Regions from separate parts of the Burkholderia sp. THE68 genome, predicted to be linked through region 1. Evidence: riboswitches for the same ligand, from Rfam matches in the RefSeq annotation. Region 1 holds a riboswitch; the other holds the start of a gene.
The links. A riboswitch is a leader RNA that binds a small molecule or an ion and turns the genes downstream of it on or off. The one in region 1 is predicted to bind thiamine pyrophosphate.
Positions count from the first base shown of each region.

Region 2: another riboswitch for thiamine pyrophosphate. It lies ahead of thiC (phosphomethylpyrimidine synthase ThiC); the one in region 1 lies ahead of BTHE68_RS11660 (FAD-dependent oxidoreductase).

Region 1 covers NZ_AP022315.1:2,463,190-2,473,143, forward strand. Annotated here, with positions in the region: gene thiE (thiamine phosphate synthase) at 1-510, opposite strand, end outside; gene BTHE68_RS11650 (thiazole synthase) at 507-1,313, opposite strand; gene thiS (sulfur carrier protein ThiS) at 1,337-1,534, opposite strand; gene BTHE68_RS11660 (FAD-dependent oxidoreductase) at 1,551-2,699, opposite strand; TPP riboswitch at 2,883-3,007, opposite strand; gene BTHE68_RS11665 (ABC transporter ATP-binding protein/permease) at 3,213-4,955, shown strand; gene BTHE68_RS11670 (glutamate synthase subunit beta) at 5,029-6,495, opposite strand; gene BTHE68_RS11675 (glutamate synthase-related protein) at 6,576-9,954, opposite strand, start outside.
Region 2 covers NZ_AP022315.1:931,337-938,280, reverse strand. Annotated here, with positions in the region: gene BTHE68_RS04405 (DUF4397 domain-containing protein) at 1-353, opposite strand, end outside; gene BTHE68_RS04400 (EamA family transporter) at 693-1,634, opposite strand; TPP riboswitch at 1,876-2,018, shown strand; gene thiC (phosphomethylpyrimidine synthase ThiC) at 2,160-4,091, shown strand; gene BTHE68_RS04390 (YMGG-like glycine zipper-containing protein) at 4,332-4,511, shown strand; gene BTHE68_RS04385 (hypothetical protein) at 4,723-5,253, shown strand; gene BTHE68_RS37140 (hypothetical protein) at 5,498-5,626, shown strand; gene BTHE68_RS04380 (L-lactate permease) at 5,823-6,944, shown strand, end outside.

The DNA.
Region 1 (9,954 bases):
CGGCAGCACCGGATAGAGGCCGAGGCGATCCGGGCACGCCGGAAACCCGCCTTCGGGCGCGGGCGGCAAATCGGTCACGCGCGGAAAGGTCGCGAAATCGACGGGCCAGGCGTCGTCCTTGTCTTCGTCGCCGGCGCGCCAGGCAAGCGCGAGCGTGAGCGCGTCGTGCGGTTCGAAATTGCAGTCGAGGAACGCAGCGAGCGCGGCCAGCCAATCATCCGACCATTCGCCTTCCAGCGCAAAACGCTCGTCGCCGCGCCGCAGCGTAACGCGCCCGCCGTGCGCTTCGAGCACCGCCGCGCCGCTGGTCGCGAGCCGCCCGGTGTCCGCGTCGTGCGGTTCGGTGAAGACGATCAGATCGTTCACTTTGGGTGATTCCGGCGCGGTCAGGCAGATACGCCAGCGCGTCTCGGCCACCGGCCAGTCGCCCAGACGCGCGCGAATCCGCTCCGCGACTTCGACGAGTTCGTCCGCGGGCGGCCAGAACACTTCGCGATTCAGCAAGCTCATGCCACGCCTCCGTCCTGATGCCAGAACGGCATGCCGACGACCGGCGTGCTCGCCTGCGCGCTGTCGCGCTCGGCCATCGGACCGGCGAGGAACGCCGTGCGTCCGGCTTCGACGCCGAGCGCGAACGCCCGCGCCATCTGCGGCGGGAACGTCGCCTGCGAAACGGCGGTATTGAGCAGCACGCCGTCGAAGCCCCATTCCATCACCTGGCACGCGTGCGACGGCACGCCGAGCCCCGCATCGACGATGAGCGGCACGTCCGGCAAGCGCTCGCGCAGCGTGCGCAGTCCGTAGGGATTGGTCACGCCCTTGCCGGTGCCGATCGGCGCGCCCCATGGCATCAGCGCCTCGCAGCCGGCATCGAGCAGGCGCCGACCGATCACCAGATCCTCCGTGCAGTACGGCAGCACCTTGAAGCCATCGCGGATCAGCTTCGCCGCCGCTTCGACGAGCCCGATCGGGTCAGGCTGCAGCGTGTAGTCGTCGCCGATCAGCTCCAGCTTGATCCACGGCGTCTCGAAAACCTCGCGCGCCATGTGCGCGGTCGTCAGCACTTCGTCGACACTCTGGCAACCCGCCGTGTTCGGCAGCAGCGCGACGCCGTGGCGCTTCAATACATCGAAAAAGCCGGCTTCGCCCGTCTCCGACTGGCGGCGCAGCGCGACCGTGACCATCCCCGGCCGCGCGGCGTCGATGGAGTCGGAAAGCGATTGCAGCGACGGATAGCGCGACGTGCCGAGCAGCACGCGGCTCGGAAACGCCTCGCCGTAGAGCATGAGGACGTCGGCGGTCTGTGTGGTCATGGTTCGATCCTTCGGTTCGGAATTCAGCCGCCCGCGACGGGCGACACGATGTCGAGCTTGTCACCGGCAGCGAGCGTTTTCGTGGCGTGCTGGCCGCGCGCCACGAACTGACCGTTCAACGCGACCGCGAACGGCGGCTTCGCGCCGAACGCGGCGAGCGCTTCGGTGACGGTGGCGGCATCGGGCAAATCGAATGCGCGCTGATTGATATGGATGTTCATGGCTCTGTTCTCTTTCTCAATGCGACAGCGCCGGCGCCAGCGCGAATTCGCCCTGTAACAGCTCGGGCCAGCGGGCGGCGCGGCGGAAATCGGCGAAGGTGTCGGCATCGGCGACATCGCCCTCGATGAGCGCGCCGGCAAGCGCGCAGGCCGCGTCGGCGACTTCCGGCGCGATCATGAAGCCGTGCCGATACAGCCCGTTCACGCGCAAGGTCCGCGCCCCGTCCCAGACGATCGCCGGGCGGTGATCCGGCAAGGTCGGCCTGCAATGCGCGTTCAGTTCGAGAATGCGCGCCTCACCGAAGCCCGGATGCACCGCGAACGCGGCGCTCAGCAGTTCGAGCGCCGAGCGCACCGACACGGGCGACATGTCCTCGCCTTCCACTTCGGTCGCGCCGATCACGTACAGATCGTTTTCCTTCGGAGCGATGTAGAGCGGATAGCGCGGATGCAGCATCCGCACGGGCCGCGACAGCCCGATACCCGGCGCATGCACGCGCGCGACTTCCCCACGGATGCCGCGCAGCGCCGGCCACGCGGGCTTGCCGCCGAGTCCACGGCAATCGATGATCCAGCGCGCGTCGGGCATAGCGTCGACCGCTGTGTTCCAGTGCGTGCACACGCCGCGCGCCGCCAGTCCGGCAGCGAGCGCAGCGAGTGCCTGGCGATTGTCGAGCTGGCCCTCGTTCGGCAGCAGCCAGCCCTGCGCGAAACGCGTGCCGAGCGCGGGCTCCGCCTGCGCTAGCTGCGCGCCCGCGAGCTTGACGAAGCCGCCGGCAAGCAGATCGGCGGGCGAGTTGGCGCGCAGGCGGCGCTCGAAGAGCGGCGCCTCGGCGCGGTCGGCGCCGTGCCAGACGACGAGCGTGCCGTTGCGCTGAAAGAACACCGGCTCCGGCAATTGCGCGAGCAGGCGCGGCCAGCGTTCGAGCGACGCCGCCCCGAGCCCGACCACTAGCGGTTCCGCGCTCGCCGCTTCCGCGAGCGGCGCGAGCATCGCGGCAGCGACCCACGCCGCCGATTGCGTGCCCGCCGCGTCGCCGCGTTCATAGAGCGCGACGTCATGCCCCGCGCCCGCGAGTTGCCAGGCGACGAGTCGCCCGACGAGCCCGCCGCCGATAACCGCGAAGTCCGGCCGGCGCGCGTCGCCCTGTTCGATCCTGTTCAATTCGATGTCTCCATAGCGGTAGCGCTGCACTGCACGAGGAGACGAAGTACGCGATCTCGACCGTGCTGGCGCGGCGCCACATCACGAGGACGAAATCAGCTGAGAGAGACCGGCTCGACGCAGGAACCACGCGCCGTGCGGAAAGAAGGTACTGGAAGAAACTGGAGGAATGGCGCGAGGCTCGCGCGTTCTCCGGAAACTTCCCTCGCCGGTATTACCCGGATCGGGTGCAAAGGGTCTCTCTCAGCCTCGCCGCGCTGATGACCGTTCCGGCCACCGATGCACGCGAAGCACCCCTGTTTCGTCGAGGATCATTAAAACATGAAAGCCGAATCCGCTGCAAACCGGGATTGCCCGGCTTTTATCGTGCGCGGCGGCACTCTGGCACAATGCCGCGAACATGGTTCGCGGGACGATCGCGCGAAATTAAGTGAGCGTTAAGAGAACCCCGGAACAATTTGCGGGCCGCGGACATAACATTCGGGCGCCTCGATGTGCGCCAGCAGGAAGCTCATGACCAACACTCGTACCGAAAGCACGCAGCAAAAAGCCGACGAAGTCTCGGCATGGAGCCTCATCAAGCCCTACTGGGTGTCAGAAGAGCGCGGCTTCGCGTGGGGGCTGCTCGTCGCGATCATCGCGATCAACATGACCGTCGTGTATATCAACGTGCGGCTCAACAGCTGGAGCGCGTCGTTCTACAACGCGCTCCAGAACAAGAACGTCACCGAATTCCCGCATCTGCTGCTGATCTTCACCGGGCTCGCCTTCGCCTACATTCTGCTTGCGGTGTATGGGCGGTATCTGCGTCAGATGCTCGGTTTCCGCTGGCGCCAGTGGCTCACCAACAAGTTCCTCGAACAATGGCTCGGCGATAAGGCGTTCTACCGCATCGAACGCGACCGTCTTGCTGACAACCCCGACCAGCGTATTTCCGACGACCTGCAATCGTTCGCGACCACGACGCTCTCGCTGTCGCTCGATCTGCTTTCGACGCTCGTCACGCTCGTCACTTTCATCACGATCCTGTGGACGCTCGCGGGCGCACTGACGATCACGCTCGGCGGCACGCCGATCAACATTCCGGGCTACATGGTGTGGGCCGCCGCGCTGTACGCGATCGCGGGCTCGCTCATCATCCAGAAGGTCGGGCATCCGCTCGTGTCGATCAATTATCAGCAGCAGAAGGTGGAGGCGGATTTCCGCTTCGGCCTGATCCGCGTGCGCGAGAACGCCGAGCAGATCGCGTTTTACGACGGCATCGCGACCGAAACCGCGAACGCGAAAACCATCTTCCACCGCATCAAGGACAACTGGTGGATGATCATGAAGTACACGAAGCGCATGACCTTCGTGCTGAGCTTCTATGGGCAGATCGCGATCATCTTTCCGATCATGGTCGCCGCGCCGCGCTACTTCGCCGGCGCGTTCTCGTTCGGCGTGCTGATGCAGATTTCATCGGCGTTCGGCACGGTCAGCGATTCGTTTTCGTGGTTCATCAACAGTTATTCGACGTTGGTCGAATGGCGCGCCACCGTCAATCGTCTGCGCGAATTCAAGCGCGTGATGCGCTCGACGCATATCCGCGAGGAAACGTCGCCGGCGACGGAGCACGGCGGCATCAACCTGCACTACACGAGCACGCCTTCGCTCACGACGAACAATCTCGTGCTCGCGCTGCCCAACGGCACGCCGCTCTCGCGCGTGGCGAACGTGTCGATCGAGCCGGGTTCGCGCTGGCTCGTCGTGGGGCCGTCCGGATCGGGCAAGAGCACGTTGATGCGCGCGCTCGCGGGCTTGTGGCCGTTCGGCGACGGCACCATCGATGCGCCCGTCGACGCGAAGATGATGTTCATTCCGCAGATGAGCTACCTGCCGATCGGCACGTTGCGCGCGGCGCTTTCGTATCCGTCGCCCGGCGGAACGTTCAGCGACGAAGAATCGCGCGAAATCCTGCGTCTGTGCAATCTCGAGTCTTATGCGGACCGGCTGGAAGAAAGCGCGCACTGGGCGCGGAGTCTCTCGCCGGGCGAACAACAGCGGCTGGCCGCGGCGCGCGTGTTGCTGCACAAGCCGGACTTCGTGTTCCTCGACGAAGCCACCAGCGCGCTCGATGCCGAGAACGAACTGCATATCTACAACACACTCGTCGAGCGGTTGCCGAAGGCGGCGATATTGAGTGTGGCGCATCGCGAGTCAGTGGCGATGTTCCATGATTACAAGATCGAGATCGAGAGGATGTTGGTGGAGGCTTGAGGCGCACGCAGCCAAAGAAAAAAGGCCACGCACTGCGTGGCCTTTTTTCATCAATCGATCAATCTTCAACGGCTTACCGCGGCAACTCGCTCGAACCCATCAGATACGCATCCACCGAGCGCGCGCACTGGCGGCCTTCACGAATCGCCCAGACAACGAGCGACTGACCGCGCCGCATATCGCCCGCCGTGAACACCTTGTCCACCGACGTGTAATACGCCTTCTCGCCCTCGGTCGCCGCGCGCACGTTGCCGCGCGCATCCTTCTCGACGCCGAACGCATCCAGCACCGGCGAAACCGGTTGCGTGAAGCCCATCGCGAGCAGCACGAGATCGGCCTTCATTTCGAACTCGCTGTTCGGCACTTCCTGCATCTTGCCGCCCTTCCACTCGACGCGCACCGCGATCAGCTTCTCGACCTTGCCGTTCTTGCCTTCGAAACGCTTCGTCGCCACCGACCAGTCGCGCTCGCAACCTTCTTCATGCGACGACGACGTGCGCAGCTTGATCGGCCAGTACGGCCACACGAGCGGCTTGTTTTCCTCTTCGGGCGGTTGCGCGAGCAGTTCGAACTGCGTGACGTCCTTCGCGCCATGACGATTCGACGTGCCGACACAATCCGAACCCGTATCGCCGCCGCCGATCACGACGACATGCTTGCCCTTCGCGAGCAGCTGATCCGTCAGTTTGTCGCCGGCGTTGACCTTGTTCTGCTGCGGCAGGAATTCCATCGCGTAGTAGATGCCTTCGAGCTCGCGCCCAGGCACCGGCAGATCGCGCGGCATTTCCGAACCGCCCGCGATCACGACCGCGTCGAACTGTTCCTTCAGTTCATCCGGCGTGATGGTTTCCTTCGCCGTATTCGCGATGTAATCCGGCAATGCGTCCTTACCGACGAACACGTTCGTGCGGAACGACACGCCTTCCGCTTCCATCTGGCGCATGCGGCGATCGATCAGCCACTTTTCCAGCTTGAAGTCGGGAATGCCGTAACGCAGCAGACCGCCGATGCGATCGTTCTTCTCGAACACGACGACTTCATGCCCCGCGCGCCCGAGCTGTTGCGCGGCCGCGAGACCCGCAGGGCCCGAACCGACGACCGCGACCTTCTTGCCGGTCTTGTGCTTCGGCGGCTGCGGCACGACCCAGCCTTCGGCGAAGGCTTTGTCGATGATCGCGTGCTCGATCGACTTGATGCCGACCGGATCGTCGTTGATGCCGAGCGTGCACGCCGCTTCGCACGGCGCCGGACAGATGCGGCCCGTGAACTCCGGGAAGTTGTTAGTCGAGTGCAGCACGTTGATCGCGCTCTTCCAGTCTTGCTGGAACACGAGATCGTTGAAGTCCGGAATGACGTTGTTGACCGGGCAGCCGTTGTTGCAGAACGGAATGCCGCAGTCCATGCAGCGCGCGCCCTGAACCTTGGCGTCTTCATCCGTCAGTGCGGCGACAAATTCCTTGTAGTGCTTGACGCGGGTCAGCGGTGCTTCGTACGCCTCGTGGCGGCGTTCGAACTCGAGAAAACCGGTTGCCTTGCCCATTTCTTTCTCTGTATTTGGTGAGGATCGCACTCTCCGATGCACACGCACCGGAGAGCCTTTCTAAATGTTGTGACTCGGCCTCAAGCCGCGATGGCGTCCTTCGACTTCTTCGCGCCCATCTCCGTGAGTGCGCGCTTGTATTCGGTCGGGAACACCTTGACGAACTGACGGCGAGCCGAATCCCAGTTCTCGAGCAGCGACTTCGCGCGCGGCGAACCAGTGAACTGGAAGTGACGCCCGACCAGACCCTTGAGCAGCGCTTCGTCGGTCTTGCCCGCGTGCCACAGCACGCGATCCACCGTGCGTTCCTGTTCGGCCTGTTGAAGCACCGGATCGAGCGCGACCATCGACTTGTTGCACTTGCCGGCGAACGCGCCGTCCGGGTCGTACACGAACGCGATACCGCCCGACATGCCCGCCGCGAAGTTGCGGCCCGTCTCGCCGAGCACCACCACCGTGCCGCCCGTCATGTATTCGCAGCCGTGATCGCCCGTGCCTTCGACGACCGCCGTCGCGCCCGAATTGCGCACGCAGAAGCGCTCGCCCGCGACGCCGCGGAAATACGATTCGCCTTCGATCGCGCCGTACATCACCGTGTTGCCGCAGATGATGTTTTCTTCGGACTTGCCGCGGAAGTCGTTGGTGGGGCGAATGATGATGCGTCCGCCCGACATGCCCTTGCCGACATAGTCGTTGCCGTCGCCGACGAGGTCGAGCGTCACGCCCTTCGCGAGGAACGCGCCGAAGCTCTGGCCCGCCGTGCCCTTCAGCTGGATGTGGATCGAGTCGTCGGGCAGGCCGTCGTGGCCGTGCTTCTTCGCGATCAGGCCGGACAGCATCGCGCCGACCGTGCGGTTCACGTTGCGCACCGGCTGGATGAACGACACATGCTCGCCCTTCTCGATCGCCGCCTTCGACTTCTCGATCAGCACGTGATCGAGCGCCTTGTCGAGGCCGTGATCCTGCACGTCCACGTGCTTGCGTGCGACTTCCTCGCCCACCGGCACCTGATAGAAGATGCGCGAGAAGTCGAGACCCTTCGCCTTCCAGTGTTCGATGCCCTTCTTCATGTCGAGCAGATCGACGCGGCCGATGAGGTCATCGAACTTGCGGATGCCGAACTGCGCCATGATCTCGCGCACTTCTTCCGCGACGAAGAAGAAGAAGTTGACGACGTGTTCCGGCTGGCCCGAGAACTTCGCGCGCAGCACCGGGTCCTGCGTCGCGACGCCGACCGGGCAGGTGTTCAGATGGCACTTGCGCATCATGATGCAGCCTTCGACGACGAGCGGCGCCGTCGCGAAGCCGAACTCGTCCGCGCCGAGCAGCGCGCCGATCACGACGTCGCGGCCGGTCTTCATCTGGCCGTCGGCCTGCACGCGGATGCGGCCGCGCAGGCGGTTCAGCACCAGCGTCTGCTGTGTTTCAGCAAGGCCGAGTTCCCACGGCGTGCCCGCGTGCTTGAGCGACGACAAGGGCGACGCGCCCGTGCCGCCGTCATGTCCCGCGATCACGACGTGATCGGCCTTCGCCTTCGCAACACCGGCGGCAACCGTGCCGACACCGACTTCCGACACCAGCTTCACCGAAATGCTCGCCGCCGAATTCACGTTCTTCAGATCGTGAATGAGCTGCGCGAGGTCTTCGATCGAATAGATGTCGTGGTGCGGCGGCGGCGAAATCAGGCCGACGCCCGGCACCGAGTAACGCAGCTTGCCGATGTACTCTGACACCTTGTGACCCGGCAACTGGCCGCCTTCACCCGGCTTCGCGCCTTGCGCCATCTTGATCTGGATCTGATCCGCCGACGACAGATACTCCGCCGTCACGCCGAAACGGCCCGACGCGACCTGCTTGATCTTCGAGCGCAGCGAATCGCCGTCCTTCAGCGGGATGTCGGTGACGACTTCCTTGCCGATGATCGATTGCAGCGTGTCGCCGTTCTTGATCGGAATGCCGCGCAGTTCGTTGCGATAACGCGTTTCGTCCTCGCCGCCTTCGCCCGTGTTCGACTTGCCGCCGATGCGGTTCATCGCCACCGCCAGCGTCGCGTGCGCTTCGGTCGAAATCGAGCCGAGCGACATCGCGCCAGTCGCGAAGCGCTTGACGATGTCCTTCGCCGATTCCACTTCATCCAGCGGAATCGCCTTCGTCGGCTCGACCTTGAACTCGAACAGACCGCGGAACGTCATGTGACGCTTCGTCTGGTCGTTGATGATGTGCGCGTATTCCTTGTACGTCTGATACGAATTGCTGCGCGCCGAGTGCTGCAGCTTGGCGATCGCATCCGGCGTCCACATGTGCTCTTCGCCGCGCACGCGGTACGCGTACTCGCCGCCCGCGTCGAGCATGGTCGCGAGGACCGGGTTGTCGCCGAACGCATCGCGGTGCAGACGAATCGCTTCTTCCGCCACCTCGAAGATGCCGATGCCGCCGACCTTCGTCGCCGTGCCCTTGAAATACTTCTCGACCAGCTCGGAGGACAGGCCGACGCCTTCGAAGATCTGCGCGCCGGTGTAGGACATGTACGTCGAGATGCCCATCTTCGACATGACCTTCAGGAGACCCTTGCCGACTGCCTTCGTGAAGTTGTAGATGACCTTGTCGGCCGACAGATCGCCCTTCAGGCCTTCGGCCATGTTGGCGAGCGTTTCCAGCGCGAGATACGGGTGAACGGCTTCCGCGCCGTAGCCCGCGAGCAGCGCGAAGTGATGCGTCTCACGCGCCGAACCCGTTTCCACGACGAGACCCGTGCTCGTGCGCAGGCCATGCGCGACGAGATGCGAGTGAATCGCCGACGTGGCGAGCAGCGCCGGAATCGCGACGTTGTCGCGGTCCATCTTACGATCGGACACGATCAGGATGTTGTAGCCGGACTTCACGGCATCGACCGCTTCCGCGCACAGCGACGCGATGCGCGCTTCGACGCCTTCCTTGCCCCACGCCGCCGGATAGCAGATGTTCAGTTCATACGAGCTGAACTTGCCGCCGGTGTATTTATCGATCGCGCGGATCTTGGCGATGTCCTTGAAGTCGAGCACGGGCTGCGACACTTCGAGACGCATCGTCGGGTTGATGTTGGTCGTGTCGAGCAGGTTCGGCTTCGGACCGATGAACGAGTTGAGCGACATCACCAGGTTTTCGCGGATCGGATCGATCGGCGGGTTCGTCACCTGGGCGAACAACTGCTTGAAGTAGTTGTACAGCGTCTTGTTCTTGTTGGACATGACCGCCAGCGGCGAATCGTTGCCCATCGAGCCGACGGCTTCCTCGCCCGCTTGCGCCATCGGCGCCATCAGGAACTTGAGGTCTTCCTGCGTATAGCCGAATGCCTGCTGGCGGTCGAGCAGCGCGGCGGCTTCGCGGCGTTGCGTCTCGACGTCTTCCGCCTTCGGCTCGATCTCGTCGAGCTTGATGCGAACGGCGTCGATCCAGCTCTTGTACGGCTTCGCGTTGGAC
Region 2 (6,944 bases), 1.3 Mb from region 1:
AGGAAGCCCGCGTCCGGCAGCGCGATCACCGTGTACTCATGCCCTTTCGCCGCGTTCGAGATGCTCGTGTCGGTGGCAAGTTGCGTCGTCGTGTTCACGGCCGCGTAGGAGAAATTGTGCTGGCCGGTGTCGATGTTCGCGAAGTTGGTCACCGTCTTGTAGGCGAGATTCGGTTGCAGGACCTTGCTGTTGTCGTAGAAGTCGACGTTCGGGCCGCTCGGGATCGCGTGAATGAAATGGACCTGCGCCGGGGTGACGCCGATTTCCTTGCCGACATCGTCGGAGCTTCCGCCGCAAGCGGAGAGCAAAGCGGCGACGGCGGCAAGCGCGGCAGCGGTGCGGATGAGCTTCATGGTTCCACCTTCCTTTGTTTTGATCGACACCTTGTTGTCCGGGCCCGGGCGACTGGACGTCCTCGGAATTTCGCGTCTGGTTCGCCGGCCCTGGTTCTTTTCCCTTCCTTGCCCGATCGAACGACGCAAGAGCGCCGCCGATGCGAGTGCCTGCCTTGAGCAATGGACATGCCCCGATGCGGTGCGCGGACGTGGCACGCGTCCGGTCGAGCCTTGCTGGGCAAGGCTTCTCGATTCATTAGAGGAATTATTCGGGAGGTGCAAAACGAGCGCGGCCGGACCGCTCCGCACGATACGGGCGGCCGTTTGGTGGAAGCGTTTCTTACAAGGCTGGCGGGCTCAGGCCAATCCGCGCCGCCGATAGTCAAACCAGAACGAAAGCCCGACCGAAAGCAGAATCACGACCGTCGCGATAACGGTCCACTGCGTGATGATTTCGCCGAGCAGCAGCGCGCCCAGCAAGACGGCGACGACCGGATTCACATAAAGACAACTCGTCGCGACGATCGTGCTCGTATTCCGAATCAGAAAGTTATAAGCGACATACGCCGCCATCGAACCGATCACCACGAGATACACGAACGAAAACCCCGCGCCAACGCTCACCTGCGTGAGCCTTTCGCCCGCCGCCAGCGCGATGCCCGTCGCGATCAGACCGCCCAGCCCGATCTGCAAGGCCGTCGACATCAACAGATCGGACGGTTGCGGCAAACGGCTCGCCAGATGCGCGCCGCCCGCCCAGAAGATCGCCGCGCACAGAATCGCCAATGTGCCGACGGTGGAACTCGGCGACGGATCGCCATGATTGAGCAGCACGATGCCGATCAGCCCCAGCGCCACCGCGAACCATTCGCCCTTAGCAACCCCGCGCCCGCTCAACGCGGTGAAGATCGTCGCGAAAAGCGGCACAGTGGCGACCATCACCGCAGCCGTGCCGGTTCCCACCGTGCGCATGCCGTAGGCCATCATCCCGCTCGACAAACCTTCCAGCAAGGTCCCGACGATCGCCGCATTGCGCACTTCCCGCGCACTCGGCCACACCGCCTTGCGATGCACGGCTATCACGAACAGCCCGACGCCCGCACACAGATTGCGCAAACCGCCGAGCATGAGCGGCGGAAACGACTCGAGCGACAGATGGATCCCAAGATACGTCGAGCCCCACACGAGATAGACGACGGCCAGCGCAAGCGCGACCTGCCCCTTGAAGGAGCGCGGCGCACGAAACGGAAAACGGTCGGGAAAGCTGAACGGCAGACGCGGCGGCGGCAGAGCGGACATGCATTACTCCGCAACGGCTGCGCGCCGGATGACTGCAAACGAGACCGGGAAAGACGCTGCGGCAACGACCAGACTGAACGGCATGGCGGAACGAAGAAGTGCGAGTGCGCGAGGAGAGACCGCACGATCCCCGGGAAAACCCGGAATCCGCGGCGCTCGACATTATGCAGTAAGCGCGCAACGCGATCGCACAACTTTACGAATGGTTGCCAAGACGCCACGCCCCGGTGTAACGTGTCGGCTGCTAACGCGGGGGTCCTGCGTTGCACATCGCGACTTCAATCGGCTTCATCGGTCTGAATCGCTTCGTGCGGCGTGGGTGAGAAATACCCTTTGAACCTGATCTGGATAATGCCAGCGCAGGGAAGCGTTCGGGTTCCAAGGCCTTCAGCATCCACGCCACTTCTTCCGGACCCGTACCTTTCCATCTCGTTCCTCCCTGTTTAGCTCCTGAATCAGCCGAGCTCGACGGCGTTCGTCCGCGTCGAGCCCGGATAAAACCGTCCCACACAGGAGAGACAGCACATGAATGCCAACCCCAAGTTCCTGTCAGAGAACGCCGTCGTCGATGCCGCCGCCATCGCGCCGCTGCCGAACTCGCGCAAGGTCTATGTCGAAGGTTCGACGCCCGACATTCGCGTGCCGATGCGCGAAATCTCGCAATCCGACACCCCCGACGGCTTCGGCGGCGAGAAAAATCCGCCCGTCTATGTGTACGACACGTCCGGCCCGTACACCGATCCGGACGCGAACATCGACATCCGCTCCGGCCTGGCCGCGCTGCGCGGCAAGTGGATCGAAGCGCGCGGCGACACGGAAGCACTGAGCGGCCTGTCGAGCGAATTCGGTCGCGAGCGCGCCGCCGATCCGAAGACGGCCGAACTGCGCTTCCCGGATCTGCATCGTCATCCGCGCCGCGCGATTCCCGGCAAGAACGTCTCGCAGATGCACTACGCGCGGCAAGGCATCATCACGCCGGAGATGGAGTACATCGCGATCCGCGAGAACCAGCGGCGCGCGGAATATCTCGAAAGTCTGAGGCAGAGCGGCCCGAACGGCGAAAAGCTTGCGGCGATGATGGGCCGCCAGCATCCGGGTCAGGCCTTCGGCGCGGCGGCGTTCGGCAAGGACGCGGCAAAGGAAATCACGCCCGAATTCGTGCGCGAGGAAGTGGCGCGCGGCCGCGCGATCATTCCCGCGAACATCAATCACCCGGAAAGCGAGCCGATGATCATCGGCCGCAACTTCCTCGTGAAGATCAACGCGAACATCGGCAATTCGGCGGTGACCTCCTCGATCGGCGAGGAAGTCGACAAGATGACCTGGGCGATCCGCTGGGGCGGCGACACGGTGATGGACCTGTCGACCGGCAAGCATATCCACGAGACGCGCGAGTGGATCATCCGCAATTCGCCGGTGCCGATCGGCACGGTGCCGATCTATCAGGCGCTCGAAAAAGTCAACGGCAAAGCCGAAGACCTGACGTGGGAAATGTTCCGCGACACGCTCATCGAGCAGGCGGAGCAAGGCGTCGACTACTTCACGATCCACGCCGGCGTGCGCCTGCAATACGTGCCGCTGACCGCCAACCGGATGACCGGCATCGTGTCGCGCGGCGGCTCGATCATGGCGAAGTGGTGCCTCGCGCATCACAAGGAAAGCTTCATCTACGAGCACTTCGAAGACATCTGCGAGATCATGAAGCAATACGATGTCTCGTTCTCGCTCGGCGATGGCCTGCGCCCCGGCTCCATCTACGACGCCAACGACGAAGCGCAGCTCGGCGAGCTGAAGACGCTCGGCGAACTGACGCAAGTCGCGTGGAAGCACGACGTGCAGGTGATGATCGAAGGCCCCGGTCACGTGCCGATGCAGCTCATCAAGGAGAACATGGACCTGCAACTGGAATGGTGCGACGAGGCGCCCTTCTACACGCTCGGACCGCTCACGACGGACATCGCGCCGGGTTACGACCACATCACATCGGGCATCGGCGCGGCGATGATCGGCTGGTTCGGCACCGCGATGCTCTGCTACGTCACGCCGAAGGAACACCTCGGCCTGCCGAACAAGGACGACGTGAAGGAAGGCATCATCACCTACAAGCTCGCGGCGCACGCAGCCGATCTGGCGAAAGGCCATCCGGGCGCACAGGTGCGCGACAACGCGCTCTCGAAGGCGCGCTTCGAATTCCGCTGGGAGGACCAGTTCAACCTCGGTCTCGATCCGGACAAGGCGCGCGAATTCCACGACGAAACCCTGCCGAAGGACTCTGCCAAGGTCGCGCACTTCTGCTCGATGTGCGGCCCGCACTTCTGCTCGATGAAGATCACGCAAGACGTGCGCGATTTTGCGGCGAAGCAGGGCCTGAGCGAAAACGAGGCGCTCGCCAAGGGCATGGAGACGAAGGCGATCGAGTTCGTGAAGAAGGGCTCGGAGATCTACCAGCCGACTTGATGCTTCCGGATGGCTGACAACGGCCTGTCGCACGATGCGTGCGGCAGGCCGTTTTTTTATGTGCGTCGGGCGCAAAGCCTTGTCGGGCCTCGTTGTGTGGTTCATCTGACGATTCAGGCACTTTTCCTGCTGAGCAACGAGCGAACCGGCGAAAACGTCGTGACGAACCGCCGCCGATTCACTTCATCATCGAATTGGAGAGTCGACATGAAAACCATCAAACAGATCGGCGCCGCCGCAATGGTCGTTGCGTTTCTCGGAGGACTGACCGCTTGCGGCGACATGACCGCGCGTCAACGGGATACGGCCATCGGCGCGGGTGTGGGCGCGGCAGGCGGCGCGGTGATCGGCGGCAGCGCGCTGTCGACGCTCGGCGGCGCGGCGGTCGGCGGGGTGATCGGCAATCAGGTCGGCAAGTAGCGGGACCGGGTTTCGGGCGGCGAGGCACGCTCGCTTCGCCGCGATTTCGCCTCGTTGTTTCATTTCTGATACGTAAACGTGCGCCGGTAATGCTTTGTCACACTACGCGCAACGACTGACGACATCGTTCGACTAAGCTGCTTCTTAACGGACCCGTTCTCCCCTCATCCGATTCAAGAGTCCGGCAAGCCGTATCGCAAGGAGCAGTACCATGATTTCCGCTCGCAGCATTATCGGACCTGGAAAGGCGGCCGTTGCGCTCGCCGCCGGGCTCATCGTCAGCGGGTGCTATTACCCTTACGGCTATCCGGCCTATCCGCCTTATCCCGTCGTCAATACGGCGTATACGCAGCGGGAATTCGTGGTGCCCGCGCAGGGGGCGTCCGGCACGGCGGCAACATTCACAGGCAGCGCGACGCTCCCGCCGCAATACGAATATGCGGTCGGGTCGCCGTATTCGGACTACTACCAGACGGTTCCGTATTCATACCCCTACTATCCGCCCTATGCCGCCTATCCGGCCTACTACGGTTACGGATATGGCTACGGTTATCCCGCGGTTTCGCTCAGCTTCGGATACTGGGGCGGCGGCGGTTGCTGCTGGGGCGGCGGGTGGCACGGCCACGGCTGGCATGGTGGCGGCTGGCATGGCGGCGGCGGCGGATGGCACGGCGGCGGCGGCAGTAGCTGGCAAGGCGGAGGTGGAGGCTGGCACGGCGGAGGCGGCGGCCACGGGCATTGAGGCGCGCCACGGCATGTTGCATCGGATGAGACAAATGACGAGTTTGCGCATTGACTCGTAACATCACTGCAACATTTTCTGATCGAACCGGCGATTGAGCCGTCACCGCGCGATTGTGCGGCCGGACACTTTCCTTATCCGACAAGGCGTCGGCGGATTTCGCCAGACGATTGGCACGGTTCTGGCTATCTAGTTCCCCAATTACCACGTCGCGAGAGCGACTTTCCGTATCGGGGGATCGGACATGATGGCCTTTGCGTTTTTCCTGTTGTGGATGCTCGCTTCTCTCGGCTTGTTGACGGTGTGGGTGTTCAGACAGACGCCCGCCGTCCAGCGCGATAGCCCCACGCCCGAGGCCATCGCCAAAAGCTGATCGCGCGCCTCGGGCGCGTCCCGTCACGCCCGGGCGCTCCGGGCGTGACGCAATGAATCGGCATTCGCGCCTTGACGCAGGCCGTTCGCGCCCTATTCTTAGTGTGCGCGTTATGCGGATGCTTAAGCCGGTCGCAGCCTGCTGCTGAACATCGAACGTCACGCGCTCTCGCTCATGACGCCCGCAAGGAGCCCCGATGTTCCATCAGCTACTCACCCCGATCGCCCATTCCCTGCTCACTTCGTTCATCGTGGCCGCGCTGCCGATCATCCTCGTGCTCGTGCTGCTCGGCTGGGCGCGCCGCCCGGCGTGGCAGGCGTCGCTCGCGGGCCTGACTCTCGCGCTCGTCATCGCCGTGGCCGGCTGGCATTTTCCGGTCGGGCTCGCGCTCGATTCAGTCGCGGCCGGCGCCGTGTTCGCGCTCTGGCCGGTCATGTGGATCGTCTTCGCCGCGATCCTGCTCTACAACGTCGCGCAGCGCTCGGGGCGTTTCGAGGCGTTTCGCCTGTGGATGGTCGATAACCTGCCGAACGACCGGCGCATCGTGCTCGTCGTGATCGGTTTTTCGTTCGGCGCGCTGCTCGAAGGCATCTCCGGTTTCGGCACGCCCATCGCGATCACGAGTTCGCTGCTGATCCTGCTCGGCTTCCCGACGCTCGAAGCGCTCACCTTCACCCTGATCTTCAACACGGCGCCGGTTGCGTTCGGCGCGCTCGGCGTGCCGATCACCGTGCTCGGCGCCGTCACGCATCTGCCGACCGACGCGCTCGCCAAGATGGTCGGCCGCCAGTTGCCGCTCTTCGCGTTCTTCCTGCCGTTCTACGTGATCGGCGTCTACGCGGGCTTTCGCAACATGACGCGCGTCTGGCCGGTGCTGCTGGTGTCGGGCGGCGCGTTCGCGCTCACGCAGTTCGTCACGTCGAACTACATCAGCTATGCACTGACCGACGTGCTCTCTTCGCTCGTTTCGCTGATCCTGACGATCGCGTTCCTGCGCGTATGGAAGCCCGTCGCGGACGAGCGCTTCGCGGTGAACGTCGAGCGCCTCGGCACCACGCGCTCGACGATTCCGGGCGGACAGGGCTGGCTGCCGTGGATCGTCGTCTCGGTGGTCGTGATCGTGTGGACGGTGCTCAAGATCTTCCTGATCGGCGACGTCAAGGTCGCGTGGCCGGGCCTCGACAAGGCCGTCTATATCACGCTGTACAACCAGCCCTACGGCGCGATCTGGGACTTCCAGCCGCTCGCGACCGGCACCGCGATCCTGGTTGCGTCGATCATCACCGCGCTCCTGGTGAAACTGCCCGCGCGCGAATAC